DNA from 3 places in the Herbaspirillum sp. BH-1 genome. Region 1 is predicted to be linked to each of the others. Evidence: predicted binding sites of a transcription regulator. Region 1 holds the regulator's gene; each other region holds the start of a gene.

What was found. Region 1 encodes sigma-54, which starts transcription at its own class of promoters, with help from an activator protein. Its sites were predicted from a motif close to TGGCANGNAANCTGCTTT; they were not measured.
Region 2: HBH1_RS05805 (nitrate regulatory protein) is a predicted target of sigma-54. The motif match lies at 6,112-6,129, and genes of this name have one in related genera.
Region 3: prpB (methylisocitrate lyase) is a predicted target of sigma-54. The motif match lies at 4,062-4,079, and genes of this name have one in related genera.

Annotation. Positions count from the first base shown of each region.
Region 1 is NZ_PKOI01000011.1:30,219-40,585, reverse strand. Features, by position in the region: gene HBH1_RS15340 (UbiX family flavin prenyltransferase) at 1-445, opposite strand, end outside; gene grxD (Grx4 family monothiol glutaredoxin) at 481-792, opposite strand; gene hpf (ribosome hibernation-promoting factor, HPF/YfiA family) at 1,165-1,527, opposite strand; gene HBH1_RS15325 (RNA polymerase factor sigma-54) at 1,686-3,176, opposite strand; gene lptB (LPS export ABC transporter ATP-binding protein) at 3,244-3,984, opposite strand; gene lptA (lipopolysaccharide transport periplasmic protein LptA) at 3,987-4,610, opposite strand; gene lptC (LPS export ABC transporter periplasmic protein LptC) at 4,662-5,270, opposite strand; gene HBH1_RS15305 (KdsC family phosphatase) at 5,267-5,821, opposite strand; gene HBH1_RS15300 (KpsF/GutQ family sugar-phosphate isomerase) at 5,821-6,849, opposite strand; gene HBH1_RS15295 (monovalent cation:proton antiporter family protein) at 7,196-9,187, shown strand; gene HBH1_RS15290 (methyl-accepting chemotaxis protein) at 9,350-10,367, shown strand, end outside.
Region 2 is NZ_PKOI01000003.1:190,323-200,689, forward strand. Features, by position in the region: gene HBH1_RS05785 (MFS transporter) at 1-591, shown strand, start outside; gene HBH1_RS05790 (cytochrome c) at 622-2,073, opposite strand; gene HBH1_RS05795 (GMC family oxidoreductase) at 2,085-3,866, opposite strand; gene HBH1_RS05800 (gluconate 2-dehydrogenase subunit 3 family protein) at 3,930-4,640, opposite strand; gene HBH1_RS05805 (nitrate regulatory protein) at 4,815-6,074, opposite strand; gene HBH1_RS05810 (YncE family protein) at 6,226-7,635, opposite strand; gene HBH1_RS05815 (DUF305 domain-containing protein) at 7,688-8,176, opposite strand; gene HBH1_RS05820 (oxidoreductase) at 8,295-9,128, opposite strand; gene HBH1_RS05825 (AraC family transcriptional regulator) at 9,304-10,191, shown strand; gene HBH1_RS05830 (YitT family protein) at 10,210-10,367, opposite strand, start outside.
Region 3 is NZ_PKOI01000022.1:16,076-26,442, reverse strand. Features, by position in the region: gene HBH1_RS21485 (propionate--CoA ligase) at 1-901, opposite strand, end outside; gene HBH1_RS21480 (hypothetical protein) at 1,248-1,676, opposite strand; gene prpC (bifunctional 2-methylcitrate synthase/citrate synthase) at 1,915-3,069, opposite strand; gene prpB (methylisocitrate lyase) at 3,119-4,009, opposite strand; gene prpR (propionate catabolism operon regulatory protein PrpR) at 4,351-6,009, shown strand; gene HBH1_RS21460 (MFS transporter) at 6,264-7,547, shown strand; gene ntrC (nitrogen regulation protein NR(I)) at 7,753-9,252, opposite strand; gene glnL (nitrogen regulation protein NR(II)) at 9,389-10,367, opposite strand, start outside.

The DNA of each region.
Region 1 (10,367 bases):
TCTCGGTGACGGCGGTCATGTTGCGCAGGTGGGCCAGGTTGAAGGGCGTTTCGCGCACCATCAGTACCAGGCGACGACGTTCTTTCAGGACCACGTCGGCGGCGCGGGTGATGAGGTTGTCGGAGAGACCATGCGCCACGGCGGCCAGGGTCTTCATCGAACAGGGTGCCACCACCATGCCGGTGGAGGCGAAGGAGCCGCTGGCGATGCAGGCGCCGACGTCGCGCACGTGATGCACCACGTCGGCCAGGGCTTCGACCTCCTTGCGCCGCATGTCCAGTTCCTGGTGCAGATTGAGCACGCCGGCTTCGGAAATCATCAGATGGGTTTCCACCTGACCATGCTTGCGCAGGTGCTCCAGCAGGCGCACGCCATAGATCGCCCCGGTCGCACCGGTGATGGCGACGATCAGACGCTGGCGTGGCGGACTGGAAGTGGAACTCACAAGAGAAACCGGAGCAGGGCAGCGATGCGCCGGGTTTAGCCCTTGATCAGGGTCTGCAGTTCGCCCGAGGCGTACATCTCGCTCATGATATCGGAGCCGCCGACGAATTCACCCTTCACGTACAGCTGGGGAATGGTTGGCCAGTTCGAGTATTCCTTGATGCCCTGACGCACGTCGGCGCTTTCCAGCACGTTGACGGTAACGATGTTCTCGGCGCCGCTGGCCTTGAGCAGCTGGATGGCCTTGCCGGAGAAGCCGCATTGCGGGAACTGGGCGGTTCCCTTCATGAACAGCACGACAGGGTTTTGGGTCACGGTTTCTTTGATCCAGGATTGGACGTCGCTCATGGCTATGCCTTTAAAAATGGGATTGCCGACATTATAGGGAAAAGCCGCCGCTCGCGTTGAAGTCGGCAGGGTTGCGGCGTGGTTGGGGTGTCGTCCGGCATTGCTTGGTGGAAATCATTTATACGATTTCCCTTTGGACCTTGCCACCAAGATGAGGGCGGGAGGAGCCCCTTCAAGTCTCATTACGGGCCGCGTCGGGAGAACAACGGCGGTGATGGACGCGGGATCACTGTTTGCCACAGGAAATGAAACCGACCCCGGCGCCGCAAAATGAAAAAGGGCGCTTGCGCGCCCCTTCCTCATGAGATTCCCACCTTATGCGTCACGCTGTCGTTGCGCACCCGCCGGCAGGAATGGTCCCGGGTCCTTGTCTTATGCCGCGCCAGCCACTGCATCAGTGGGGGTATCGTCGGGCAGACGCTTGGCCATGGAGTGATGCTCCTGCAAGCGGTCCTTGTGCTTGATGACCTGGCGGTCGAGCTTGTCGATCAGGGCATCGATGGCGGCATAGAGGTCGTGCGCAATGCTTTCCGCATGTAGATCCTTCCCCTTGATGTGGACGTTGATTTCCGCTTTTTGGCGCTTTTCCTTTTCTGTGAGTTTATCTACGCTCAGGATCACGCTGACGTCGATCACGTTGTCGAAATGGCGCTTGATACGGGCCAGCTTGCTTTGCACGTATTCCCGGATGGCGGGGGTCAGTTCGAGGTGGTGTCCACTGATGGTCAGATTCATACAAGACTCCTATCGTGAGGTCACTGGAGGTTCGTGCGATGCATCGTCTACAGCTGCTGTACCACGGGCACGGTCTTCGTGTCGGATGGCATGGGCACCAGGTAGGGATGCTTGCCTGAACACAGCAACGGTACTGCTACAGAAAAACTGAGGAAAGCTCAGAGGGACTTGCGGAGATTGACTGGCGGAATCTTCAACACTTCGCGGTATTTGGCGACTGTGCGTCGCGCGACCACCATGCCTTGTTCTGCCAGCATATCCGCAATCTTGCTATCGGATAATGGGGTCTGCGGGTTTTCGGCTCCTATCAACTGTTTGATCAGCGCCCGTATCGCGGTGGAGGAGGCTTCGCCTCCGGTTTCAGTCGCGACGTGGCTACCGAAGAAGTACTTCAACTCGAACATGCCGTGCGGCGTGAGCATGTATTTCTGAGTTGTCACGCGAGAGATTGTGCTCTCGTGTAGACCCAGTGTATCAGCAATTTCACGCAGCACAAGGGGCCGCATGGCGACTGCGCCATGTGAAAAGAAGTTTCTTTGACGTTCGACAATAGCCTGCGCGACTCGCAAAATTGTATCGAAACGTTGCCGCATGTTCTTGATGAGCCACTTGGCTTCCTGCAACTGGGAAGACAGCGATCCTTCGCCCTTGGCCTGCTTGAGCGCACTCGCATACATCGCATTGACGCGCAGCTTGGGCATGACCTCATGGTTGAGCATGACCTGCCAGCCGTTCTTTGTCTGTTTGACAATCACGTCCGGCACCACGTAGTCCGAAGCATCGCGCGCGAATTCGGCGCCCGGATGCGGACGGCACTGACGGATCACCGTCTGTGCTTCGCGCAGGTCCTCGTCATCGCAATCGAGGGCCTTCTTGATCTTGTTGAAGTCGCGTTGCGCGAACAGCGGCAGGTAATCCTCGACGATCCTCAAGGCCAGCTTGCGGGTGACGAAGGGCACCTTGGGCAGGCGGCGGATCTGCAGTGCCAGACATTCACCGGCACTGCGCGCACCCACCCCGGCCGGGTCCAGGCTCTGCAGCAGCTTCAGCGAGATCGACAGTTCTTCCAGGTCAACGCCCAGCTCTTCCGGCAGGCGCGCGAGGATGTCTTCCAGCGGTTCTTCGAGGTAACCACTTTCGTCCAGCGCATCGGTGAGCAGTTCCAGCAGCGCACGGTCGCGGTGCGTGCGGGCGGTGACCCGGATCTGTTCCAGCAGGTGTTCGCGCAGGGTCAGCTCATGCGCTTCCAGTTGCGGGCGGGCATCGTCATCGTCGGGCGACTTGCCACTGCGCGCCACGTCGTCGAAGCTCCAGTCGGATTCCCCGCTGACGCCGCTCTCGGGGCTGTTGTCCTGGTAGTCGAAACTGGCTTCGCCATCGGTAGCGGCAGGAGCTGCTTCGTTGCCGCTGTCGCCAGCGGGCTCGGCCACTCCGGTGGAGGGCGCCGAAGAGACCGCGCCATCGGCCAATAGGCGCACCGAATTGTCGAGCGCGTCGTCCAGGCGTTCGAGCAGGGGATTGTCGGACAGGATCTGTTCCAGTTCCTGGTGCAGTTCCAGCGTCGACAGTTGCAGCAGCCTGATCGACTGCTGCAGTTGCGGCGTCAATGCGAGGTGCTGCGAGGTACGTAACTGGAGCGACTGTTTCATCTGTCTTTCTGGGAGCGGCGTGGCCCGCTGGTTGCAATACCGTTGTACGGCCGATGGACGGTGGGTGCTACATGCGGAAGTGTTCGCCCAGGTATACCCGGCGCACCGATTCGTTGGCGATGATCTCTTCCGGGTTACCGCTGGCCAGCACCGTGCCCTGGTTGATGATGTAGGCGCGGTCGCAGATACCCAGGGTTTCCCGCACGTTGTGGTCGGTGATGAGCACGCCGATGCCGCGTTCCTTGAGGAAGCGCACGATGCGCTGGATTTCGATCACTGCAATCGGGTCGATACCGGCAAACGGTTCGTCCAGCAGCACGAAGCGCGGATCGGTGGCCAGTGCGCGGGCGATTTCCACGCGGCGGCGTTCGCCACCGGAGAGCGACAGTGCCTGGCTCTCGCGCAGCTTTTCGATCTGCAGTTCATGCAGCAGGTTGTTCAGGCGGCCCTCGATTTCATCGCGCGAGAGCGGCTTGCCGTCTTCCTGGCGCAGCTCCAGCACGGCGCGGATGTTGTCTTCCACCGTCAGCTTGCGGAACACCGAGGCTTCCTGCGGCAGGTAGGACAGCCCCAGCGTGGCGCGCTTGTGGATCGGCAGGCGCGAGATGGGCGAACCGTCCAGATCGATTTCGCCACCGTCCGAGGGGACCAGGCCGACGATCATGTAGAACGAGGTGGTCTTGCCGGCACCGTTGGGGCCAAGCAGGCCGACCACTTCGCCACTACGCACTTCCATGGAGACGTCACGCACCACCTGGCGCGCACCGTAGCTTTTCTTCAGGCCGCGAACGACCAGTGAGCTTGCCATCGTTACTGGTCCTTTCCGTTCTGACGGCGCTGGGCCGGTGCCGGCGTAGCGGGCTGTGCGGGCGTGGAAGGCTGGGAGGCATCCGCCGGAGGCGGGTTCTTGGGCTGGATCACGGCAGTGATGCGTCCTGCCCCCGGCTTGCTTTCGCCGCTGGCGGTGTTGTTGACGGAGTAGAACTCGGCGCGGCTGTCATAGGAAATGAATTCGCCATTGACTTCGTCAGTGATGCGGCTGCCATCCATGCGCTGGATGTGCGCGCGCTGGAACAGCTTGGAGACCTCGGTCTGCTCGGAATACTCGATGCGTTCGGCCTGGCCTTCGATCCACAGGTTGGGGCCACCATCGCGCTTCTGGCGGAAGTTCGCCAGTGCACCAGGAGCCGCGTACAGCACCGCATTTTCATAGCCGTACTGGTCGGTCGTGAGTACCACGCGGCCTGCCTTGATGATCAGGGTGCCGCGGGTCATGACGACGTTGCCGGTGAAGGTCTTCACCTGGCGCACGTCGTCGTAGACCATCTGGTCCGCCTCGATGTTGGTGGGCTTGGTGGAGTCCGCCTTCTCGGCGTGGGCCACGCCGCACACGGCAGCCAGCATCAGCATCGGCAGTAAGAGTGAGCGTTTCATGGATTTCCTGTCTGGTCGGTTCTTGGCGTTTTTATCGTGGGGACAACCGGTTTAGCGTTTCTTCGGCGTGGGCTCGTAATAACCGCGCACATTGCCGAACAACTGCACAACCTGGGTGGCGTTGTTGGCCAGCATGCCCACTCCATTCAATCTGGTGGTGCCCATCGTCATTGCAACCGGTTTGTCGGTCTTGACGATCTCGTCATCGGGCAGCAGCAGCAGGTATTCCGAGACCAGATGCATCGGCGCACGGCCGTTGGCGGCGCCACGGATGGCGTTGGCATTGCCATACATGTGGATCTGGGTCTGGTCGTCGGTCACGCGTGCCGTGTCGGAATACAGTTCCATCGGAGGCTTGTCCTTGTCCAGGCTGTGCACCACCGGCTTGGTGATCTCGAAGGAGTCATCCAGCGGGAAGTGGACCATCTTGGTCCCGGAAACGTCATAGCGCGGGAGGCCCGTGGGACCGAGTTTCACGTAGTTGAAGTTTTCCAGGTAGTAATCGGGTTTGCCACGTGGGCGCTGTACTGCGTGCTGGTCGCTGGAGGCACGCAAGGCCTGCAGTACCCAGAAGCTGCCCAGGGCCGCGCCGATCAGGATCACCACGATCACCGCCAGCCGGATGCGCTCGGCGGCGCGTTCTCCGCTGCGCCCGCTCATGCCAGGTACGGCGCCAGCGCCGCCTCGTAGTTGCCCTGCGCGGCCAGCACCAGGTCGCAGACTTCGCGCACGGCGCCGTTGCCGCCAGTGGCCTGGGTCACGTAATCGCAGCGCGCCTTGACCTCGCGGTGACCGTTGGCCACGCACGCCTTGAAGGCGACGCGGGTCAGAACCGGCAGGTCGATGATGTCGTCGCCCAGGTAGCCACATGCGGCCGCCGTGAGCTGGGTGTGCTGCAGCAGTTGTTCGAAGGCCTGGCGTTTGTCGTGTACGCCCTGGAACACGTGGGCGATACCGAGGTCGCGCGCGCGCCGCAGTACATAGGGCGACTGGCGTGCGGTAATGATGGCGGCGGCCGTGCCGAACTGTTGCATCATCTTGATGCCGTGGCCATCGAGGGCGTTGAAGCGCTTGAAGGCCTCGCCCTCTTCGCCGTAGAACAGGCCGCCGTCGGTCAGGACGCCATCGACATCGAAGATCATCAGGCGAACGCCGGCTGCCTTGGCGAGGGCGTCCGGCGGCAGGGAGCTGGTGAAGGCGGACGCGGTCATCAGATTACCTTGGCGCGGGTCAGGTCATGGATGTGCAGCGCGCCCGTGAGGACGCCCTCGGCATCGGTGACCAGCAACTGGTTGATACGGAATTGTTCCATCAGCTGTACGGCGTCCACCGCCAGCCGATCCTGGTTGATGCTTTGCGGCTGGGCGTGCATCACTTCGGCGATGCTGAAGCTGGTGAAATCCTGGCCCCGCTCCAGCAGGCGGCGCAGGTCACCATCGGTGAATACGCCGATCGGCCGGAACTGCTCATCCACCACGGCCGTCATCGCCATGCCCTTGCGCGTGATTTCCATCAGCGCGGCCGATAGCGAGACATCCGGACGCACCGCCGGGATGGCCTCGCCACTGCGCATCACGTCGCGCACGTGGGTCAGCAGGCGGCGGCCCAGTGCGCCACCGGGGTGGGAGCGCGCGAAATCTTCTTCCAGGAAGCCGCGGGCGTCCAGCAGCGACACCGCCAGCGCATCGCCCATGGCCAGCGTGGCCGTGGTGCTGGCGGTGGGGGCCAGGTTCAGGGTACAGGCTTCCTTGGCCACGCCCACGTTGAGGTGCACCGCCGCCATCCGGGCCAGGCTGGAATCGTCATTGCCGGTCATGGCGATGATCACGGCACCCATGCGCTTGATGATGGGGACGATCGCCAGCAGCTCGGCGGTTTCGCCGGAGTTGGAAATGGCGATGAAGACGTCCTTGGGGGTCACCATGCCCAGGTCGCCATGGGAGGCTTCGGCCGGATGCATGAACAGCGAGGGGCTGCCGGTGGAGGCGAGCGTGGCGGCGATCTTGCGGCCGATGTGGCCTGATTTGCCGATGCCCGAGACCACGGTGCGGCCCTGGCATTGCAGCACGGCCTGCACGGCTTGTGCCAAGGGCTCGGCGCTATCGTCGCGCAGGCGGCTCTTCAGCGCCAGGATGGCATCGGCTTCGATCTGCAGGGTCTGGCGCGCCAGCTCGACGGCACGGCGGGCAGCCTCGGCGGAAAAAGATGCAGATGTGGTTTTGTCATCGGTTACACTCATAACCGAAGTATAAACGAATTAGCAAAGCAAAAAACTTGCCAGATGTAAGGGAATGCTGTTGAGCTTGATATAAGGTGCAGGATTGCGACGCACCGCAACATGCTCGCCAGGGGGGGAATCACTGCCGGTTCCGGCAGCACTGAAGAAGGCGGGGCGCAGGGCGCCGGCATCAGACCGGCATCAACCAGGAGCCCGGCTACGCCAACCAGCATGCACCGTTGCGGCCCGCCTCCGCCACCCGCCGCGGTGAGCTGCGGTGAACACCCTCCCGCGCTGCCTTGCTCTGGTGCGTTGTCAAATTGCTCATATTCACTGCGTTGCATTGTCATAAGAAACTAAACAAGCCATGTTTTCCGGACTGGAACTGACACTCTTCCTTCTGGCTGCGGCGGTGCTGGGCGTGGTCGCCTTCCGCATGATGCAGTTGCCGCCCATGCTGGGCTATCTGGTGGTGGGCATCATCATCGGCCCGCACGGGCTGGCCTTCGCCGAAGACAATGAAACCACCCACGCCCTGGCCGAGTTTGGGGTGGTGTTCCTGATGTTTTCCATCGGCCTGGAGTTTTCCCTGGCCAAGCTGTCGGCCATGCGCCATATCGTCTTCGGGCTGGGCGTGGCGCAGGTGGCCACCACCATCGCTGCCACCATGGTGATGGCCTGGGGCTCGGCCATGGTGCTGCCGCAGTTCATCAACGTGAGCTGGCAGGCGGCCTTCGCGCTCGGCGGCGCCCTGACCATGTCATCCACCGCCATCGTCTCCAAGCTGCTGACCGAACGGCTGGAACTGGAAACCGAGCATGGGCGCCGCATCATGGGTGTGCTGCTGTTCCAGGATCTGGCCCTGGTGCCGCTGTTGATCGTGGTGCCGGCGCTGGCCAACAACTCCGGCAACATCATGGTCACACTGGGTTGGGCCGTGGGCAAGGCGATGGTGGTGCTGGCGCTGCTGCTGTTCTTCGGCAGCAAGCTCATGCGTGGCTGGTTCCGCATCGTGGTCAAGCGGCGCTCGCAGGAACTGTTCATGCTGAACCTGCTGCTGATCACCCTGGGCGCGGCCTGGATCACCGAAAAGGCCGGCTTGTCCCTGGCCCTGGGCGCCTTCATCGCCGGCATGCTCATTTCCGAGACCGAGTTCAAGCACCAGGTGGAAGAAGACATCAAGTCCTTCCGCGATGTCCTGCTGGGCCTGTTCTTCATCACCATCGGCATGCTGCTCAATGTGCGCACGGTGGTCGATCACTGGTTTCTGGTGCTGCTCCTCCTGACCGGGCCGGTGCTGCTCAAGTTTGCCCTCATCGCCGGGCTGGCGAGGCTGTTCGGATCGTCCACCGGCGTGGCGCTACGGGTCGGCCTGGGGCTGGCGCAGGCCGGGGAGTTCGGCTTCGTGCTGCTGAGCCAGGCCGGCGGACTCAAGCTGGTCGATCCCTTGCTGATCCAGGTGATCCTGGCGGCGATGGTGCTGTCGATGCTGGCCACGCCCCTGATCCTGGCCAAGTCCGACGCCATCGTCATGCGATTCTCCGCCAACGAGTGGATGCTGCAATCCCTGGCCCTCACGCAACTGGCCACCCGCACCATGGGCGTGCAGAAGCACGTCATCATTGCCGGTTTCGGCCGCAGCGGTCAGAGCCTGGCGCGCCTGCTGGAGGAGGAGGGGATCGCCTACCACGCGCTGGAGATGGACCCGGAACTGGTGCAGGATGCCCGCAATGGGGGCGCCAATGTCTCCTACGGCGATGCCGCCCGGCGCGAAAGCCTGGTGGCCGCGGGCATCCACCGTGCCGCCGCCCTGGTGGTCACCTATGCCAGTACGCCCTCGGCGCTGAAGGTCTTGCATCACGCCGCCGAACTGGAGCCGGAGCTGCCCGTGATCGTGCGCAGCCATGACGACGCCGATCTCGAAAAACTGCTCGCCGCCGGTGCCACCGAGGTAGTGCCCGAAGCGCTGGAAGGCAGCCTGATGCTGGCCTCGCATGCGCTGGTGATGCTGGGTGTGCCATTGCGCCGCGTGGTGCACCGCGTGCAGGATGCGCGCGATGAGCGCTATGCCTCGCTGCGCGGCTATTTCCATGGCATGTCCGACGCCGAGGCCGATGGCGTGGGCATGAATGTACGCCTGCAGTCGGTCACCCTGATCGACGGCGCCAGTGCGGTCGGTCACACCCTGGCCGAGATCGACCTGCCCGCGCATTGCGGCGCCGAGGTCGCCATGCTGCGCCGGGGCAAGCAGCGTCTCGATGCGCCTGATCAGGCGGTGCTCATGGCCGGTGACATCGTGGTCTTGCGCGGCAGTTCGGAGAGCATCCTGCGCGCCGAAAAACGCCTCCTCAGCAAATGAGGATCACCCCCGCGCAATGAGGCCTTGTTCCCCTGGTACGGGAAATGCTAGTGTTGCTGGATGGTAGCGGCGCGGCTTATTCGCCTGCGTCGCCCGTGTCAGGACAAGGGCTTCGCACAACGAATCCCTTGTTGAAAAAACAATAGCAAGTCCGGGAGGAACATGTTCAGCACACTCACGATCAGGGCTCGCCTGATCTTCGTCATTGGTTTTCTGGCCCTGCTGCTGGTGGCATCGGGCGTTCTCGGTCTGGTCGGCCTGCGCTCGACCAATGCGCAGATGCGCTCGCTCTACGAGGACAGGCTGGTGGCGCTGTCCCAGCTGGAACGCATGTCAGCGGCGCTGGATGCGGCGCGCAACGGCATTTCCACCTCCATCGTCGGTGACTCCGGCGATATCGACGCCAACATGGACAAGCTGGAAAAGGCCCTCAAGGCCAACGATGCCGTCGTCAAGCAGTACCAGGAAACCGTGTTGACCACCGAAGAAAAGGCGCTGCTGGACAAATTGCTGCCGCAACGCCAGAAATTCATCACCGATGGCATCAAGCCCGCGGTCGAAGCCCTGCACAATCGCGACTTCCAGGGCGCCATCGAAGTCTATGGTGGCGTCATGCTCAAGCTCTATGCCGATGCGCATGCCACCCTGGGGCAATTGATGGACCTGCAGCGCAATGTCGGCCGCGACCTGTATGAACAGGCGCAGCAGCGCTACCAGACCCTGCTCGTCGTGATGAGCGTGGCCATGGCCGCCGGCCTGGCGGTAGCGCTGCTGATGGGGGTGTTGCTGGTGAAAGCCATCTCGGCACCGCTGCGACATGCCGTCGCGCTGGCGCAAGCCGTGGCCGCAGGTGACCTGACCCAGCGCATCGAGGTGCACAGCCAGGACGAGACCGGCCAGCTGATGCAGGCGCTCAAGCAGATGAACGACAACCTGCAGGGCATCGTCGGCCAGGTCCGCCTGAGTACCGATACCATCGCCACGGCTTCCAGCGAAATCGCTCACGGCAACCTGGATCTTTCCTCTCGTACGGAACAGCAGGCTGGTGCCCTGGAAGAGACCGCCTCGGCCATGGAAGAACTGACCTCGACCGTGCGCACCAACGCCGACAATGCGCAGCAGGCGCGGCAACTGGCGCATTCGGCTTCCGAAGTGGCGGTACGTGGGGGAGAAGTGGTGC
Region 2 (10,367 bases), on a different contig from region 1:
CACTCCATCGGTGCCGCCTTCTCCAATGGCAAGGTATGGATCATGTGCGCGATCTACTTCAGCTGCGCCATGGGCAACTATGGCATCAGCTTCTGGCTGCCCTCGCTGATCCAGGCGGCAGGCATCAAGAGCCTGCTGTCGGTGGGGCTGTTGTCGGCCATTCCATTTGCTGTGGGGGCGATATCGATGGTCTTGTTCGCCCGCAGTGCTGATCGCCAGCTGGAACGCCGCTGGCACCTGGCCGTGGCGCTGCTGATAGGCGCCGTCGGCCTGAGCCTGAGCGCCCTGTTTGGCCAGCAGGCCTTCCTGGCGATTGCTGCGTTGTCATTCGCCTCGGCCGGCATCATGTCGCTGGCGCCGCTGTTCTGGAGCCTGCCGACCGCCTTCCTGGGCGGTGCGGCGGCCGCCACCGGTATCGCGCTGATCAATTCGGTAGCCAACCTGGCCGGCTTTGTCAGCCCTTTCCTGATCGGCTGGATCAAGGACCAGACCCACAGCACCGCCATCGGCCTGTACCTGCTGTCGGGTGTGCTGGTGGCCGGGGCGGCGCTGGTCATCGGTGCGGTGCCGGCCAGACTGGTGAATCGGTAGCAGGGTTCGCCCGCTGCAGGGCGTTTCTGTTCAGGGCGCCCGATCCTCCACCGGCTTCGCGGTCTTCCTGATCTTCGCCACATCGGCCGCCGACACCGTACCACCGCGATTGCCCCAGGCGGTCTGGATATACGAGGTCACCTCCGCCACCTGCTGGTCATTGAGCAACTGCGCGTAGGGCGCCATGACCAGTCCGCCCTTGACCGAATCGGTCGCTGGCTGGCGTCCGCCCTGCAGGATGATGCGGATGGCCGAGGTGGCATCGCCCGTCTGCAGCACCGGATTGCCCGCCAGTGCCGGGAAGGCCTTGCCGTAACCCGTGCCGTTGCTGCGGTGGCAGGCGGCACAACGATCCAGGTAGAGCGCCGCGCCCGGCGTCTGCGGGCGGCCCTCGTAGGCGGCCGTGGCGCTCACCTCGTCATAGCGGTAGGGTGCCGCATCGTTGCGCGGCGACAGACTCAACAGGTAGCGCGAGATGGCATTGAGATCGGCCTCGGTCAGGTATTGCATCGAATGCTCGACCACGTCATTCATGGCCCCGAAGGAGGCCGTGAACTGGTTGCGTCCGGTGCGCAGGAACTCCACCAGATCGGCCTGGCTCCAGCCAGCGATGCCGCCACCGTGCTCGTTGCGCAGTGACGGCACGCTCCAGCCATCCACCACCTGGCCACCGGAGAGGTAGAGACGGCTGCTGTCGTCACGCAGCGATTTTTCCTGCAGCGTGGTCGAGCGCGGTGTATGGCAGCTGCCGCAATGCCCCAGTCCTTCCACCAGATAGGCACCCCGTGCCAGTTCCTGGTCGCCGCCGGCCGGTGCTGCATAAGGCGTCGGCGTCGGCGCGAACAGCTTGCGCCAGATCGCCAGCGGCCAGCGCATCGACAGCGGCCACGGGATGTCATTGGCGCGATTGGCCTGGGCCGACGGCGGCACCGCCTTGGTGAAGTAGGCATAGAGCGCCTGCATGTCCTCCTCGCTCAGTCGCGAATAGGAAGGGTAGGGCATGGCCGGATAGACCGTATAGCCAGCCCGGGTGACGCCGGTGCGCATCAGACGCGCAAAGTCCTCGTAGCTCCAGTCCCCGATGCCGTGTTCCTTGTCCGGCGTGATGTTGGTCGAATAGATCGCACCCAACGGAGACGCCAGCGCCAGGCCGCCCGCAAAGGGTGCGCCACCCTTGCTGGTATGGCAGGCCACGCAATCGCCGGCCCGCGCCAGGTAGGCACCCCGCAGCAGCAACTGGTCATCGGCGCTGGGGCTGCCCTGGCCGGCGATGCGTTGCGACAGCGCGGCATCGGCTGGCGGTACCGCGAAGGGCTGCAAGGGCGCAGTTTCGCGATTCAACAGCCGCCCGCCCATCGGCGGCTTGGGCGGCGCCGCAACGGTCAGCGAATCATCGGCATACGCCAGGTTGTAAGCGGCTGCCGCGGCCAGCATGGCCGCGCCCAGTGCCAGGGAGGAGGTCAGGATCAGTCGTTTCATCATCACTCCCGTGCTCACGCGCTGACCAGCGGACGCGGGTCCTTGAGGTATTGCTCGCGGATGGCGCGGGCCGACCAGTAGGTCAATGCCACCGCCGCCCCGGTCGGGTTGTAGCCGATACCCTGGGCGAACACGCCCGAGCCCACCGCAAACACGTTGTGTACGTCCCAGCTCTGCAGGTAGCGGTTCACCACGCTGGTGGACGGGTCATTGCCCATGGCCACGCCACCGGCCCAGTGCGTGGTCTGGTAGCTGCGCAGGTCCGGTGCCGCGCCGAAATCCTTGACCGTGACCTTGATCTCGCGCGCCTTCAGTTCATGCGCGATCTTGACCGCCTGATCAGTAACGTAGCGGCTCATGCGGATGTCGTTGTCCTTCCAGTCGAAGGTAAAACGCAGCAGCGGCTGGCCAAAGGCGTCCTTGTAGTTCGGATCGAGATCGACATAGACGTCCCGATACACCATGTTGGCACCATGCACGTCGAAGGACATGGTGTTCAGATAGCTGTCCTTGACCGCCTGCTTCCAGGCGCGCCCCCACTTGGGTGTGCCGGGCGGCACGGCAATCCCCGAGATCGGCTTGGCCCCGGCCGGATTGCTCCAGATCGGGGAACCGCCCACGAAGCCCAGCGGCCCGTGGTCCATGTGGTCGCCATTGAAGTCATCCACCGCCACCCCGTTGCCACCGGCGCCGATGAAGCCATTGATGTTCTTGCCCGGCGCGAAGAAGGCATTGATGGTGGACATCATCTGGAAGGCGATATTGCGGCCCACCACACCGGAATTGGAAACCGGGTCATACGGCTTGCCGATGCCCGAGAGCAGGAACAGCCGCGCATTGTTGTAGGCGAAGGTACTGGCCACGACGATATTGGCCGGCTGGAACACGGTGTCGCCGTTGGCATCGATGTAGGTCACGCCGGTAGCCTTCTTGCGGGTGCTGTCGAGTTCGATGCGCAACACATTGCACTGGCTGCGCAGTTCGAACAGCTTGCTCTGGCGCAGCGCCGGCATGATGTTGACGTTGGGCGAGGCCTTCGAATAGTTGTAGCAGGCATAGCCCGAGCAATAGCCGCAGAAGGTGCAGGGCCCCATCTGGCAACCATACTGGTTCACATAGGGTGCCGAGGCATTGGCCGAGGGCAGCGTAAAGGGATGGAAACCCGCCTGCTGCGCCGCCTTGCGAAACAGCGCCGCCTGGTATTGCTCCTTCTGGGCCGGCAGCGGGAAGGCGTCGGAGCGGTCGGCCTCGAAGGGGTTGCCACCATTGTCCACCACGCGACCCTTGACCCGATAGGCGGTGCCGGAAGTCCCCATCATCTTTTCGGCGAAGTCGAAATACGGTTCCAGTTCTTCGTAGCTCACCCCCCAGTCCTGCAGGTTCATATCCTTGGGGATGAAGTTCTTGCCGTAGCGCTCTTCATAATGACTGCGCATGCGCAGTTCTTCCGGCAGGATGCGCCAGTGGCAGCCCGACCAGTGCAGGCCAGCACCGCCCACGCCTTCGCCCGGCTTGAACATGGCGATCTGGCGATAGGGGATGGCGCTGTCGCCCATCTTGCGGCGGAAGGTGAAGGAGGATTTGTTGAGGTTCTGGAACAGCTTGAAGCGCTGCTGGTAGTCCAGCTCATTGATGGTCTTGGGATAGGCGCCATCGGGATAGGTATCGCGATAGACACCACGTTCCAGCGCCACCACGCTTTGACCGGCCTCGGTCATTTCCTTGGCCATGATGGCCCCGGTCCAGCCGAAGCCGACGATGACGACGTCGACTGCTTTCATGTTCTTGTTGGCCATGTGCTTGTGCTTCCTGGGGAAGGGGAAGAGAGAAAGGAGATAGGGGCAGGGAAGCCCGTGCCATCAGCCGCGCGAGACCGGCGGCAGCGGATAGGTGCGGCCGTACTGGTCCACCCAGTCGTAGTAGTCGGCGCGGGCACCGGGGAAGCCGATCATCTTCCATGCAGCCATGCCCTTGTTGCCGCCATCGACGGGGTCGCAGAAATAGCCTTCGTGCACGTTCTGCAGCAGCAGGTTGAACAGGGCCGCTGGGGGGATGCTGGCCATCTTCACATTGCCCTTCTCGAACTCGCCCATCATCTTTTCGCGCTGCTGCTGGTTCAGCCCGACGTAGCCCTGGCCGTACTGCTGCTTGATGGCGGCGTCGAACTCGGCCAGGCCCTTCTTGTACAGTTCACGCGGCGGGTAGGGCAGCTGGTAACCGAACTCGGCCGGCGCATCCGGCGTGAACGGCCCCTGCATGTACCACAGCTGTCCCTGGCCGTAGGGCGTGTTCATCTGGGCATCGATGAATTCGGGCACGCCTGCCTCCAGCGCACCCGGGCCGTTTTCATCGGCCGGGATGAGCACCTCGGCCAGGGCACTGAGCAGGCCGAATTCATCCTGGTTGAAGAAGCTGGGTTTGTAGGGCGTGTTGTCGCCGGACTTGGCCGACTGCCCCTGGGCAGCCACGGTGAGGCTGCCGGTGGTCACCGCCAGCGCGGCAGCCGGCGCGGCAGTCAGGGCGCCGCGCAGGAAGTGGCGGCGATTGGCGGAGATGCTTATTTTTTTCATGGCGCGTTTCCGTGTGGGAAATCGGGACCGCAGCAAGGCAGATGCCTTCCTTACGGATGAGCCATGATGCGCGCTTGCGCAGCGTGAAGGGATCAGTGAATCTGAGGTTTTGGTGTCGGAAACGTCTGACATCGCGACGCTGTACCAGCACCGCGATGTCCGCATGTCCGCTGCTCAGGCGTCCGGCAGGATCTCGGTCAGCGAGAGGATGGCCTGGGCCACTTCGGCGATGCGCCGGTTCTGGTTCATCGCATGCTTGCGCAGCAGGCGATAGGCGTTTTCTTCGTTGAGCCCCTGCTTCATCATCAACACGCCCTTGGCGCGTTCGATGAGCTTGCGTTCTTCCAGGCTCTCGCGCACGGTGGCCAGTTCCTGGGTCAGGTTCTGCAGCCGTTCGGATTGCGCCCGCAGCAGGTCGACGATGGATTGTGTCAGGTGCGGCCCGACCCCGGCATCCATGGGGCCGCCGCTCAGGTGCCCGCCATCCAGGCTGGAAGAGAAGGTCGCCAGGGGTGCCAGCGGATCGAGCGCCTCTTCCTGGCTGAACCACTGGCCCTGATCGTCCAGCTCCTTCTGCAGTTCGATGATCTTGGCGTGGCATTGCGCCTGCACGTATTGCGCCAGGTGAATCTCGACCTGATGCAGACCGTCAATGCGGGTGGAGCAACACTGGTACCAGGCATCGGCCATATCGGAATCCAGCGGCCGCTCGTGCGAGGTCAGCAGCTTGCGGCGCAGTCGCTCCAGCTCCGCCAGCGGCAGCGTGGCCTGCATCGCCGTCCACTCATTGCGGAAACCCTCGGCGAAGGACTCGAAACGGCGCAGCGCCTGCTCCTGCATCTCGATCTGGTATTCGATGCTCTGTTCCTGCTCGCGCGTGATCTTGCCCATGGCAAAGGCCGCAGCGCCGCCGGCGCGTTCGCGGCCGGCGAATTCCTTGCCCTGCATCAGGTTGAACAGCGCCACCAGCAGGCGTGAGATCTGTGGATCGACTGCCACATCGGCGGCCTCGAACACCAGCGCCAGCAGCGCCCCCACCAGCGTCTTGAAACGTTCGTAGCTGGCGGCCGGCGAGCAGGCCAGGGCCGCCACGTCGGCGCGCAGGCGCGGCAGGCCGTCCAGGGCGTGCAAGGCGAAGGCGATGCGGGTGTAGAGGCGGGCACCGTTGGAAAGTGCGTTGTCATGTTCGGTGGCCTCCAGCCAGGAGGCAAACTCCTGCTGCGCCACCTCACTGGCGGCCACGCGCTCGCGCCACACCAGGGCATCACGCTCACCGCGCGAGCCCAGGTAGATATTGGAAATGCCGCGTTCCTGCTGCAGGCAGTGGATCAGTTTGCCCACCGTCAGCACCAGCTGGCAGGTGCGGGCGAGGCGTTGCAGTTCTTCCACTTCGCAGCGGCGGGCAGTGATCAGGTAGTTGAGGACGTTGCTCATGGGCGCAGGAAAGGGAGGGAGCGGGCAGCCGCAAGGGCATGCAATATTCGTGCAATGCCCGGTGCTGCCGCGATTGTAAAGGATCGCTCCCCTGCCCGAAACCCCGGGGCGGGCCGGCGACCTTGCACCCCGGTCCGCCCGCCGTACCTGATTACATGTCGCTGACCAGCACGGCACGACTGGCGTCGGCCGGTGCCGCGCCTTCCATCACGATCAGTTTCAGCGGGCCGGACTGGGACGATTGCGCGCCCGGTTCGGCCAGGCGGCGCGCCGGACCGATGGCCGTGCCGTTGGACATGCCCTTGGCATCGGTCACGAAGCTGGCCACCGGCGTGCTCTGGCCGCTCAGGTAGACGTTGTAGTTGGTCTGCGGCTTGAGCTTGAAGAGCGACACCTCCAGGGCATCGACCACGCCCAGGTTGCGCGACACCACGAAGCCCTTGGCTTCCGGCGCCGTCACGGGTTTCAGGCGGATATTGAGCGGTTCGGCATTGGCCAGCGGCGCCAGGTTCCGCTTGCCATCGCCGTCGCCGACCACGTTGGAGAGGAAGATCAGGGCCTGCGGCGCCTGACCACCGGCGACGTGGGCGATCACCTTGTTCTGCGCCGGATCGATCACTTCCATGCCGTCACCGTTTTCCAGGCCCACATAGACCCGGCTGCTGTCGTCGGAACTCCAGATGCCATGCGGCAGCGCGCCGGTCGGGATGGTCGCCAGCAGCTGTGCCTGGGCATCGGTGCTGTAGACCTTGACCACGTTCTCGCCACCCACCGTGACATAGGCCAGCACCTTGCCGTTGACCGTGGCAAAGGCCAGGTGATTGGTGATGAAGCCGGTATCGATCACGCCGGTCACCTTCAGGGTGCGGGTGTCGATGCGGGTCACCTTGCCCACGTCCTTGTGGGTCATCCACAGTTCCTTGTGGTCGGGCGTAAATTGCAGGAAGGGCGAGAAGGGGCTCACCACGTCGATCTTCTTGATCACCGTATGCGACTTCACGTCGATCACATCCACCTGCGGCGTGAAGCTCGATACCGAGAAGGCCAGCTTGTTGTCCGGCAGGAATTGCACCATGCCGGGACCGACGGCGGTCTGGATGCGGCGGGTTTCCTTGAAGGTCTGCGGGTCGATGACGGAGATGTAGTCCTCGCCGCGCACCACCACCCAGACTTCCTTGCCGTCAGCGGTAAAGAAGCCTTCGTGCGGGGAGCGGCCGACATAGGTCACGCCCTTGACGGCATTGGTGGCGGTATCGATGAAGGTGACCGAGTTGGACCCGTTGGAGATCACCACCAGGGTCTTGTGATCCGGCGAGAAGCCCATGCCGTGTACGTTGATCTGGCCGCGATACAGGGGCGAGAGCACGTCCGGACGCGGATTGCCCAGGCGGATCTGGCCCACCAGCGTATTGTCGACCGGGTTGAAGACCGACACCGTATTGCTGTTCTGGTCGGCCGTGTACACCCGGTCATGGGCGGTGGGCAGGGCCATGGCCGAACAGGATAGCAAGGACAGCAGCGAGATGGTGAGGGTGGAAAGAGCGAGTCTGGATGATTTCATGGCGTTGGCGCGGTGGTTGAAAAAAGCGGGGGGAGGCACAGTGATGGCGGGCTCAGGGCGCGCTTGAGGGGTAGCCGTGGCGCTTGAGCCAGGCCTGCATCACCTGGATCTCGTTCTGCTGTTCGGCCACGATGCCCAGTGCCAGATTGCGTATCTCCGGATCCTGGCTGTACAACAGCACGGCACGCGCCATGTCGACTGCACCCTGGTGATGGGGCAGCATCATGCTCACGAAATCGTGGTCAGGTTGACCGTTCATGGGCGCGTGCTGCATGCCGTAGTCCATTACGGCCATGGCATCGTCATTCAGTGTGGAAAAGGGTTTGGCGCTGCTGGCCACGAAGACGGGGGGCGTTGCCGTGGTGAGTGGTGCCGGGCTGTCATGAGCCATGCCATGCATGGCGCCCATGTCGTGCATGGCCCCCATGTCATGGGCCGGCGCGGTGGCCGCGAACGCAGCCAGGGAACATGCCAGCGAAGCCGCCAGCATCAGGCGCCAGGCCCGGGCCGACCGGCCGTGCGTTGTCGATACTGCCTTCATGCTATCTCCTGGAGGTGATGAGTACGGGCAGTCTAGGCAGCGCACGGCGTCGTCGGCATGACAATCGAATGACAAATCTGTCATCCGCTCATGCCCAACGATGGCCAGGAGGATAGGCTCAACCGTCGGTGGAACGGCTCAGCACTTCATGGGCCAGGATTTCCTGTTCCCGCGCGGCCAGGCCGGCGCGCACCAGTTGCAGCGCATCGCTGCCCAGCAACAGATGGGCCGGTGGCTGCGGCATGGCGATCAGGGCCAGCATCGCCTGCGCTGCCTTCGCCGGGTCCCCCAATTGCTTGCCGTGCTTGTCTTCGCGGGCCTTGCGGACCGGATCGAAGAGGGCGTCATAGTCGCTGATGGTGCGCGGCGAGCGCGCCATCGACCGACCCGCCCAATCGGTGCGGAACGAGCCCGGCGCCACTGCCGTGACGGCGATGCCCAGTGGCTTGAGCTCCTGGCCTAGAGAGGCCGAGATACCCTCCAGCGCGAACTTGCTGCCGCAGTAATAGCTGATCCCCGGCATGGTGATATGCCCGCCCATGGAGGTGATATTGATCAGGTGGCCGCGGCGGCGGGCGCGCATGAAGGGCAGCACCGCCTTCATCATCGCCACTGCGCCGAAGACATTGACCTCGAACTGGCGGCGCATGTCCGCCAGCGGCGATTCTTCCATCACGCCTTCGTGGCCATAGCCGGCATTGTTGACCAGTACGTCGATGCCACCGGTCTGCGTTTCGGCCGCGCTGACCATGGGCGCGATGGCGTCGGTATCGGTCACATCCAGTACGTGACCCCAGGCGCGGCCCGGCGCCAGGGCCTCGAAGTCGGCCACCGCCTGTGCGTGGCGTGCGGTACCGACCACGCGGTGGCCGGCGTCCAGCGCCGCCACGGCCAGCGCCCGGCCGAAGCCGCTGCTGATGCCGGTGATGAGCAAGGTTTTCTGCAGGGACATCATGCTTCTCCAGTTCAAGTAGGGGAGTGCATAATAGTCAGCCATCAGCGAATCATTAAGCCGTAATCACCTGTTTTTATTGCCTGAAACTATGAAGCGCGAGATTGCCGTGCGTACCGCCAAGCCCACCCTGCAAGCTCCTGTACAGCAGCGCATCATCCACCTGCTGCAGGACATGGCGCCCACCGAGGGCTATCACCTCACGCCCATGGAGAGCGTGCGTGTACTGCGCGCCGATGGCCCGCTGGCGCGCACGCCGGTGCTCTACGACCCGGGCATCGTGATCGTCTGCCAGGGGCGCAAGCGGGGTTATTTTGGCGGGGAGCTGTATCTCTACGACGAGCAGCATTACCTGGCGGTCTCGGTGCCGGTGCCCTTCACCATGGAGACCGATGCCACGCCGCGACGTCCCTTGCTGGCCCTGTACCTGCACCTGGACTTCACGCTGGCTGCCGAGCTGGCGCTGCAGATCGACCGCCAGGGCGCCCCCGCCGTGCAGACCGCGCGCAGCATGATGTCCTCACCCATGGAGCCAGCCTTGCAGGGCAGCCTGCTGCGTTTTCTGGAAGCGATGGCGCAACCGCAGGAGGCCGCCATCCTCGGTACCGCGCTGCTGCGCGAAATCTACTATCGGGTGCTCACCGGCGCCCAGGGCGAGGCGCTACGCAACGCGCTGGCCATGCGCGGTCATTTCGGCAAGATCGGGCGGGTGCTGCGGCGTATCCACACCGACTATGCGCAGGACCTGGACGTGATGCAGCTGGCGGCCGAGGCCGGCATGAGCGCGCCCAGTTTCTACGTGCATTTCAAGGAAATCACCCAGGCCTCGCCGATGCAGTACCTGAAGTCGATCCGTCTGCATCAGGCGCGTCTGCTGATGGTGCGCGAAGAGATGACGGCCGAGGCGGCCGCCCATGCGGTGGGTTATGTCAGCACCAGCCAGTTCAGCCGCGAGTTCAAGCGCCTCTTTGGTGCCACCCCGGTGGCCGAATGCCGGCGTCTGCGCGAGAGCTTTGCCCTGCCGCCCGGCTTTGCGGATGCGCAGTTCGTGTCCTCGCATTGAGCCCTCGGGCTGCAGCGTTCAGCGGGCGATATACCACTCGTAACGGTGGTTCCAGGCCACGAACAGGTTCATGACGATGGCCCCCACCAGCGAATAGAGCACGCGGTCGGCCGGCATGAAGCAGGCCGCCGTGGCGAACAGCACCAGGTCGAAGCCCATCAGCAGCCAGCCGGCCT
Region 3 (10,367 bases), on a different contig from region 1:
TGCCGGCGATCAGCGGGCCATAGACGATGTAGGAGTGACCCACCACCCAGCCGATGTCGGAGGTGCAGAAATAGGTCTCGCCCGGCTTGCCGCAGAAGATGTGCTGCATGGACGACGCCAGCGCCACCGCATAGCCGCCCACGTCGCGCTGCACGCCCTTGGGCTTGCCGGTAGTGCCGGAGGTGTAGAGCACGTAGCTGGTTTCATTGGACTCCAGCCAGGTCACCGGCACCGGCCGGTCCAGGTGCTGTGCGCGCAGGGCGGCGTAGTCGACGTCGCGTTCCGGCGTGCGCGCCATCGGCGCCAGGCCGCGATCGACCAGCAGCACACGCTGCGGCTTGTGCTGCGCCAACTGGATAGCATCGTCCAGCAGGCCCTTGTAGGGAATCACCTTGCCACCGCGCGAGCCGGCATCGGCCGAGACGATCAGGCGCGGCTGCGCGTCATCGATACGCGAGGCCAGGCTGTTGGACGCAAAGCCGCCGAACACCACCGAATGCACCGCCCCGATGCGGGCGCAGGCCAGCATGGCGAACACCGCCTCGGCGATCATGGGCATGTAGATCAGCACCCGGTCGCCGCGCTGCACACCCAGGGCCAGCATGGTGGCGGCCATGGCCTGGACTTCGCGATGCAGTTCGGCGAAGTCGTAGACGCGTTCGCTGTTGGTCTCGGTGGAGATGGCGATCAGCGCTGCCTGCGAGGCGCGTTCGGCCAGGTGACGATCGACGGCGTTGTAGCAGAGATTGGTCTTGCCGCCGATGAACCAGCGCGCAAAGGGCGCGCGCGAATAATCCAGGGTGCGGGTGAAGGGTTCTTCCCAGTGGATGCGCTGTGCTTCTTCGGCCCAATAGGTGTCGGGATGCTCGATGGAGCGGCGATAGAAATCCTCGTATTGCATGACGTCTCCTCATGTCTTTCGTATTGGAAAACTGTGTTCGCCCTGGACATGCGTGGTCTGCGGGTCGATCGTCGACGGCTTGATACCGGGTGCCGGCTTGCAGCACCCCCTGTCCGGCCTTCATGCGACGTTTGATCCAGTCTTGCACCTGAAGCTTACGGGTGGCTGAATTCGCCCAGCCGGCGCCGCTTTGCGGCTGATGCGGATCAAGCGCGACGACGAAAAAAACGGATGCGATGTCACCGGTGCGAGACCGGCGACATGCCAGAAGAAGAGGAAACGAAGGAGGAGGGAGAAACGCGCCGCGGTCAGCTCATCGCCACGGCACGCTGCACAGAGGATGCAATCAGCGCGTGCGGCAATCGTTGGCGAGCTGCTGCCCGATCTTGGAATTGAGCAGCATGGACTTCGACGGAATCTGGATCCACACCAGGCCTTCGCCCTTGTTCTCCAGTCGCACTGCACCGGTCGAGGTGCTGACCGGGTTCATCATGTAGCTGCTGCCCTTCCACACCAGCGTGACGCCGTCGGTCACCCGGCCATCCATACGGATCTCGACCTTGTTGCCCATCTCGCAGCTGAAGGCGCCGGTCTTGAGCTGGGTCGCCCAGCTGGGCTGGGTGGCCGCCGGGGCCTGCAGCAGTTGTGGCAAGACCGGCTTGGTGTCGCTCACCGGTACCGGGGTGTTGGAAGAACAGGCGGCCAGCACGGAACTGGCGGCCGCGCACAGGCAGACCTGCTTGAAAAAACGACGGGAAGCGATGGCAGCAATCATCGGATGATCCATGGAGAGTCGGGGGCGGAGATGGGCCGGAAGCGGGCCAAAAAACGGCCCGACCGCATCTTAGCAAGTAATTACACCGGACTCGACCACATGTAACGCTTGTTACAAATCCGGAAGGCGACGGCCGCTCCTGCGGGCCGTCGCTTCCATCGCTGCACTGCTTCATCACTATTGCACTGCGGCGCTACTGCTCCCCTTGCTCCCTTCCCTACCCTGCTACCCGCTCGCCTTACTTGCGCTTGGCGATGGGCACGAACTTCAGATCTTCCGGGCCGACATAGTTGGCCGACGGGCGGATGATCTTGTTGTCGATGCGCTGCTCGATGATGTGCGCCGCCCAGCCCGAGGTGCGGGCAATGACGAACAGCGGCGTGAACATCGCGGTGGGTACGCCCATCATGTGGTACGACACGGCCGAGAACCAGTCCAGGTTGGGGAACATCTTCTTGATGTCCCACATGACCGTTTCCAGGCGTTCGGCGATGTCGAACATCTTGGTCGAGCCGGCTTCCTTGGAGAGCTTGCGCGCCACTTCCTTGATGACCTTGTTGCGCGGGTCGGAGATGGTGTAGACCGGGTGACCGAAACCGATCACCACTTCCTTGTCCTCGACGCGGCGACGGATGTCGGCTTCGGCTTCGTCCGGGTTGTCGTAGCGCTTCTGGATCTCGAAGGCCACCTCGTTGGCGCCACCGTGCTTGGGGCCGCGCAGCGCGCCGATGGCGCCGGTGATGGCCGAGTGCATGTCCGAGCCGGTGCCGGCGATGACGCGACCGGTGAAGGTGGAGGCGTTGAACTCGTGCTCCGCGTACAGGATCAGCGAGGTGTGCATGGCCTTTTCCCAGGACTCGGAGGGCTTCTCGCCGTGCAGCAGGTGCAGGAAGTGGGCGCCGATGGAATCATCATCGGTTTCCACTTCGATGCGGTTGCCGTTGTGGCTGTAGTGGTACCAGTACAGCAGCATGGAACCGAGCGAGGCCATCAGGCGGTCGGCGATATCACGCGCGCCGGGGGTGTTGTGGTCATCCTTCTCCGGCAGCACGCAACCCAGGGCCGAGACGCCGGTACGCATCACATCCATCGGATGCGAAGCCGCAGGCAGCCACTCCAGCGCCGCCTTGACGTTGGCCGGCAGGCCGCGCAGGGCCTTGAGCTTGGCCTTGTAGGCCCGCAGTTCGGCGGCGGTGGGCAGCTTGCCATGCACCAGCAGGTGGGCGATCTCTTCGAACTCGCAGCTGTCGGCCACGTCCAGGATGTCGTAGCCGCGATAGTGCAGGTCATTGCCGGTCTTGCCGACGGTACACAGGGCGGTGTTGCCGGCGGTGACGCCGGAGAGGGCAACGGACTTCTTGGGCTTGAAACCTGCGGCTTGTTGTTCGCTCATCGTGTTCTCCTCGTAGCGTGTTCGGTGAAAACTGAATTATCGGAAGGGATTACTTGTTCTTCTGCTGGGCAAACAGCGCATCCAGGCGCTGCTCGTAGCTGTGGTAGTCGATGCGGTCGTACAGTTCCATGCGGGTCTGCATGGTATCGACCACGTTCTTCTGGGTGCCGTCGCGGCGGATCGCCTGATAGACGTTTTCGGCCGCCTTGTTCATGGCGCGGAAGGCCGACAGCGGATAGAGCACCAGGCCGACGTCGGCGCCCTTGAGTTCGTCCACGGTGAACAGCGGGGTCGAGCCGAACTCGGTGATGTTGGCCAGGATCGGCACCTTCACCGCATTGGCGAACTGCTTGTACATGCCCAGGTCGGTGATGGCTTCCGGGAAGATCATGTCGGCACCGGCTTCGACGCAGGCCACGGCGCGCTCCACGGCAGCCTCCAGGCCTTCCACGGCCAGTGCATCGGTGCGCGCCATGATGACGAAATTCTCATCGGTACGGGCATCCACGGCGGCCTTGATGCGGTCCACCATTTCCTGCTTGCTGACGATTTCCTTGCCGGGACGGTGACCGCAGCGCTTGGCGCCGACCTGATCTTCGATGTGCATGGCGGCGGCGCCGAACTTGATCATCGACTTCACGGTGCGGGCCACGTTGAAGGCCGAGGCGCCGAAGCCGGTATCGACATCCACCAGCAGCGGCAGATCGCACACGTCGGTGATGCGGCGCACGTCGGTGAGCACGTCGTCCAGGTTGGAAATGCCGAGGTCGGGCAAGCCCAGGGAACCGGCCGCGACCCCGCCGCCGGACAGGTAGATCGCACGGAAGCCGGCGCGCTTGGCCAGCAGGGCGTGATTGGCGTTGATCGCGCCGATGACTTGCAAGGGGGATTCTTCCTGGACGGCCTGGCGGAACGCTGCGCCTGCGGAGTGGAGAGCCATGATGGACACCTTCTGTAAGGGTTGCTGGAGGTAGCGGACTATGGAGGGCCTTATTGCAACGGCCGTGCCATCGCACTGCAGCATCCTGCGAAACCTGGCGGACCTCTTTTGGGCCGATATGAAACTTCCTTCCAGATCAATGACTTGCGGACGAAACCTGGCTCCCCTGCCACGCCAGCAGGCAGACCCGACGGGCGCTCCGGAGGCATGCCACCCTGTTTCATCAGTGTTACACTAACGTTTCACTGAAACATGGTGAACGTTTCTTCCTGGCTGGCTTTTAGGCCTTCCAGCCACCCTGAGTCGTCGTCAATCACCCTCAGCCACCCAGCGCCCCGCCCATGAAACGCCCTGCCCCCACCGACCGCCACGCCGACAAACCCGTGATCTGGACCGCTTCGGTATCGCGCCTGTCGGAGCTGTTCCGTGACATCACGCTGGAGTTCGACGCCCTGGCCGACATCGAGCCCATCCACCTGGGGTTCGACGAGGCCGTGCGCGAGATCCGCGAGCGCCTGGCCACGCAGCGCTGCGACGTGGTCATCTCGGCCGGCTCCAACGGCGCCTATCTCAAGAGCCGGTTGCCGGTGCCGGTGGTGGTGGCGCGTGCCAGCGGCTTCGACGTGATGCAGGCGCTGGCACGGGCGCGCCAGATCACCACCCGCATCGGCCTGGTCAGCTATCAGGAAGAGATGCCGGCACTGGCCGAGTTCCAGCAGATGTTCGGACTGGACATCGCCCAGCGCACCTATGCCACCGAAGAAGATGCGCGGGCCGTGGTCAACGAACTGAAGGCCGGTGGCATCGAGGCCGTGGTGGGTGCCGGCCTCATCACCGACCTGGCCGAAGAGGCGGGCATGCACGGTATCTTCCTGTATTCCTCGGCCACGGTGCGTCAGGCCTTCGAGGATGCACTGGAACTGGCGCGCCTGACGCAACTGGAGAGCACGCGTGGCCCCCTCCTGCCGGTGGCCGACAGCCTGCGCGCACGCCATCACCTGAAGGACCTGCGGGGCGATTCGACTGCCATGGAAGCGGTACGGCAATCGATCACGCTGTTTGCCCGTTCACCGGCCAGCGTACTGATCCAGGGCGAGACCGGCACCGGCAAGGAGCTGGCGGCGCAAGCCATCCATCGCGCCCATCCGCTGATGCAGGGCAAGACCCAGGCAAGCCATCCCTTCGTGGCCATCAACTGCGGCGCGCTGGCGGAGTCGCTGCTGGAGTCCGAACTGTTCGGCTATGAAGAAGGTGCCTTCACCGGTTCGCGCCGGGGTGGACGTGCCGGCGTGTTCGAGGCGGCCCATCGCGGCACGCTGCTATTGGATGAAATCGGCGAGATGCCGCTGCCCCTGCAGACACGCCTGCTGCGCGTGCTGGAAGAGCGCGAGGTGGTGCGCGTCGGTGGCACGCGGCCGATTCCGGTGCAGGTGCGCATCATCAGCGCTACCCATTGCGACCTGGAGGCCAAGGTGCGCGAGGGCCGTTTCCGGGCCGACCTGTATTACCGGCTCAGCGTGCTGCGCCTGCCCCTGCCGCCGCTGCGTGCGCGCAGCGAGGACGTGCCGGCACTGGCCGAGTGGCATCTCAAGCATGCACTGGCAGCGCTGGATGCCCGCCCGCATGCCAACCTGGGTGCGGAAATCCTGCGCTGCTCGCCGCTGCTGTGCGCCTACGCCTGGCCGGGCAATGTGCGTGAACTGCGCAACCTGATGGAACGGCTGGCCCTGTTCCTGGCGGCCGAACCGCTGCAGGCGCTGACGCCGGCCCTGATCCTGCGGGTCGCACCGGAACTGGGGCAGCACGCCAGCATGGCCAGCGCGACCGCGCAGGAGCCAGATGTCGTCACGGCCGCGCCTGACGATGCGCAGATCCAGGCCGTGCTGCGCCGCTATCGCGGCAATCGCGCTGCCGCCGCACGCCATCTGGGGATGAGCCGGACCACCCTGTGGCGCCGCTTGAAGCAGCTAGCGGATGAGGTCGATGAAGGCCAGCAATGAGCCATCGTGTGTCAATCATTTACCCGATGCGACAGCCTTCCTGCGTCCTGATAATCCACCGCAGCGCGCCTTGACAGCCCCGCACTGCGGCGCCTATCCTCGCCCGCTGTAACGCCCACGGCCGATCGCATTTGCCCCGTGAGCGCGACAGGGAGCCCATAACCATCATTCAACCAGCCAGGCAGTCGTCCGCCCCGCCCGGGCGAGACCGGCGCGCAGCTCCTCCATCCACAGTCATCCATCAGGGAGTCTCCATGACCAGCAACACCACGGCGCCTGGCGCCGCCACCACGCACCCGCAGGCGCGGCGCGCGATCATCTCGTCTTCCATCGGCAATGCGCTCGAATGGTTCGACATCCTGATCTACGGCGCCTTCGCCGTGGTCATCGCCAAGCAGTTCTTCCCCACCGGGGACGACAGCGTTTCGCTGCTGCTGACCTTCGCCACCTTCGGCGTGTCCTTCTTCATGCGTCCGCTGGGCGCGGTGGTGCTGGGTGCCTATTCCGACCGCGCCGGCCGCAAGGCGGCACTGATGCTGTCCATCATGCTCATGACCATCGGCACCGCCATGATCGCCTTCATGCCCAGCTATGCCAGCATCGGCCTGCTGGCACCGGCCGGCATTGCACTTGGCAAGATGATCCAGGGCTTCTCGGCCGGTGGCGAGTTCGGTAGCTCCACCGCCTTCCTGGTGGAACACGCACCGCATCGCCGTGGTTACTTCTCCAGCTGGCAGGTGGCCAGCCAGGGCATCAGCCTGTTGCTGGCGGCGATCTTCGGCGCCGTGCTCAACAACATGCTCACGCCCGAGCAACTGGCTTCCTGGGGCTGGCGCGTGCCGTTCTTCTTCGGCCTGCTGATCGCACCGGCCGGCATCTACATCCGTCGTCACCTGGATGAAGCACCGGAATTCAAGGAGTCCAGCGAAAAGACCAATGCGCCCCTGCGCGATACCTTCACCAGCCAGAAGCTGCGCCTCCTGATCGGTTCGGGCAGCGTCATCATGGCTACCGTCTCGGTCTACCTGTCGCTGTACATCCCGACCTACGCGGTCAAGCAGCTGGGCCTGCCGGCATGGTCGTCGTTCGCCGCGATGTCGGTGGCCGGCCTGATCATGTTCATCGGCTCGCCGCTGGTGGGCGCAGCCTCCGACAAGATCGGTCGCACGCCCTTCATGATCGTCAGCAGCGCCCTGTACATCGTGCTGACCTATCCGATGTTCGTGTTCCTGACCAATTCGCCGGGCTTCCTGCAGCTGCTGTTGCTGCAGACCGTGATCGGCGTGCTCATGACCATGTACTTCGCCGCCATGCCGGCCCTGCTGGCGGACATCTTCCCGGTGGCCACGCGCGGCACCGGCATGTCGCTGGCCTATAACATCGCGGTGACCATCTTCGGCGGCTTCGCTGGCCTGATCATCACCTGGCTGATCGACTTCACCGGCAACAAGCTGTCGGTGAGCTACTTCGTCATCTTCGGCGCGGTGCTGAGCCTGATCGCTTCGGTGGCAGCGCGTTATGTGCTGAAGCTGCGCTAAGCAGCGATCGCGTAAATGATATAAATCATTTCCCCGTCACTGCGACGGGAGCAAATAAAAATGGCCTGGATCGCGAGATCCAGGCCATTTCCTTTTTTGTTTGCCGCCGCCTCTTCCCCTTGTTGCTCCTGCCCACGCGGCGGCACGCGGGCAGGCCTCCCCTGCTTGACTCGAGTTGGATCAGATGTGATCCGGCACTAGCCGATCAATCGTCCTCGGCACCGCCAATACCCAGCTCCTGGATCTTGCGGGTGATGGTGTTGCGGCCGATGCCCAGGCGCACGGCGGCGTCGTTCTTGCGGCCGTGGGTGTGCTTGAGGGCGATCTTGATCAGCGCGGCTTCGAACTGGCGGCCGAGGATATCCATCACCTCCGGCTGCTCCGAGGCCAGCATCTGCGCGGCTTCGTTTTCCAGCAGCGAGATCCAGTTGCCGGCGACGGCTTCAGCCGGTACCGCGCCTGCCGACAGCTCGGGCTGGGCCAGCGGTGCAGGCGCTCCGGCAGCCGAGGCCGGTGCCGACACGATCTGCGCCGGTTGCGGTGCATGCACGCGTTCTTCCACCAGGTCCTGCGGCAGGTCCTTGATTTCCACGGTCTGGCCCGGGGCCATGACGGTGATCCAGTTGCACAGGTTTTCCAGCTGGCGCACGTTGCCGGGGAATTCCAGTTGCGACAGGAACTGCATGGCCTGCGGTGACAGGCGCTTGGCTTCCACGCCCAGCTGGCGGGCGCTCTGGGTGAGGAAGTAGCGCGCCAGGATGGGAATGTCTTCGCTGCGCTCGCGCAGGCTGGGCAGGCGCAGGCGGATGACGTTGAGGCGGTGGTACAAGTCCTCGCGGAACAGGCCTTCGCGCACCCGGTGTTCCAGGTTCTGGTGAGTGGCGGCGATGACGCGCACGTTGGCCTTGAGCGATTGATGGCCGCCGACGCGATAGAAGTGGCCGTCGGAGAGCACGCGCAACAGCCGCGTCTGCAGGTCCAGCGGCATGTCGCCGATTTCATCGAGGAACAGGGTGCCGCCCTCGGCCTGCTCGAAGCGGCCACGGCGCATGGCTTGCGCGCCGGTGAAGGCGCCGCGTTCATGGCCGAAGAGTTCGGACTCCAGCAGGTCCTTCGGGATAGCGGCCGTGTTCAATGCCACGAAGGGCTGGCTGGCGCGCGGGCTGTGCTTGTGCAGGGCGCGTGCCACCAGCTCCTTGCCGGAGCCGGATTCGCCGGTGATCAACACCGTCACGTTCGATTGCGACAGGCGGCCGATGGCGCGGAACACGTCCTGCATCGCGGGCGCCTGGCCGAGGATTTCGGGGGTCTGTGCGGCACCTTGCTCGATATCGGTTTCGCGCAGGCTTTCATCCAGGGCGCGGCGAATCAGTTCGACCGCCTTGTCGACGTCGAAGGGCTTGGCCAGATATTCGAAGGCGCCGCCCTGGAAGGCCGAGACGGCCGAGTCCAGGTCAGAGAAGGCGGTGATGATGATCACCGGAATCCCGGGGTGCTTGGCCTTGACGGTCTGCAGCAGTTCCAGCCCGGAGGCACCGGGCATGCGGATGTCGGAAACCAGCACTTGCGGCGTGCCGTTCTGCAGGGCCGCCATGGCATCGCGTGCGCTGGAAAAACTCTGCGTGGCGAGATTTTCTCGGGCCAGTGCTTTCTCAAGCACCCAGCGTATCGATTCGTCGTCGTCAACAATCCAGATCGGTTTCATAAATAGCTTTTTCCTGCGTTGGTCATGCTGTTAATGCTCCCGCGGCCACGACGCTTCTGGCGCCGTGCCACAGCCCCCATGATGACGGGATGCCTTCCGTCATTCCGGCTTTGGCGCGCCGCCTGCGGCCATGGGCTCACGGCAGCGGTATAAGTATTCTGAAATCGGTACAACCCGGCCGGCTGTCGCATTCGATCACGCCCATGTGCTGATGCACGAAGGTCTGCGCCAGGGTCAGCCCCAGTCCGCTACCACCCTCCCGACCCGACACCAGGGGATAGAAGATTCTTTCCTGGATGTCTGGCGGAATACCCGGACCGTTATCGATGATATGCAAGTCTAGTGCCAGCCGGTATCTGACCTTGGATAGCGTCACCTGGCGGGACACGCGGGTACGCAGGATCAGCTCGGCGTCACCCGCACGGATGCGGTCGGCCAGGGCCTGGGCCGCGTTGTGGACGATGTTCAATACCGCCTGGATCAGCTGTTCCTTGTCGCCCCGGAATTCGGGGATGGAAAGATCATAGTCGCGCTTGATGGTCAGCCCCTGCGGGAACTCGGCCATCACCAGGCTGCGCACGCGCTCGCACACTTCGTGGATGTTGACGTCGCCCACGATGTGGGGATGGCGGTGCGGTGCCAGCAGGCGATCGACCAGGGTCTGCAGGCGGTCGGCTTCCTTGATGATGACCTGGGTGTATTCGCGCAATTCCTTGAGGTGGCGCTCGGGCAGTTCCAGCTCCAGCAACTGGGCCGCGCCACGGATGCCGCCCAGCGGGTTCTTGATCTCGTGGGCCAGGTTGCGGATCAGTTCCTTGTTGGCCTGGCTCTGGTCGAACATGCGCTCTTCACGGTCCAGCTTCAGTTGCTGGACGTTCTCGCGCAGCTCCAGCAGGACCGGCATGTCGGTGCTGTCCAGGGGCGTAACGATGGTGTGCACCTGCAACGGCTCGCGGTTGGCGCGTTCCAGCACCAGGTCCAGGCGCTTGTCGGCAAACTGGTGTTCGATGGCCTGGTAGAACAGCGCGGTCAGCTCCTTGCCATTGAGGAAGAGCTCCGACAGCTTCTGCTGCGAGAGCACCTTGAAGGAACTCTCCAGCAGGTTCTCGGCGGCG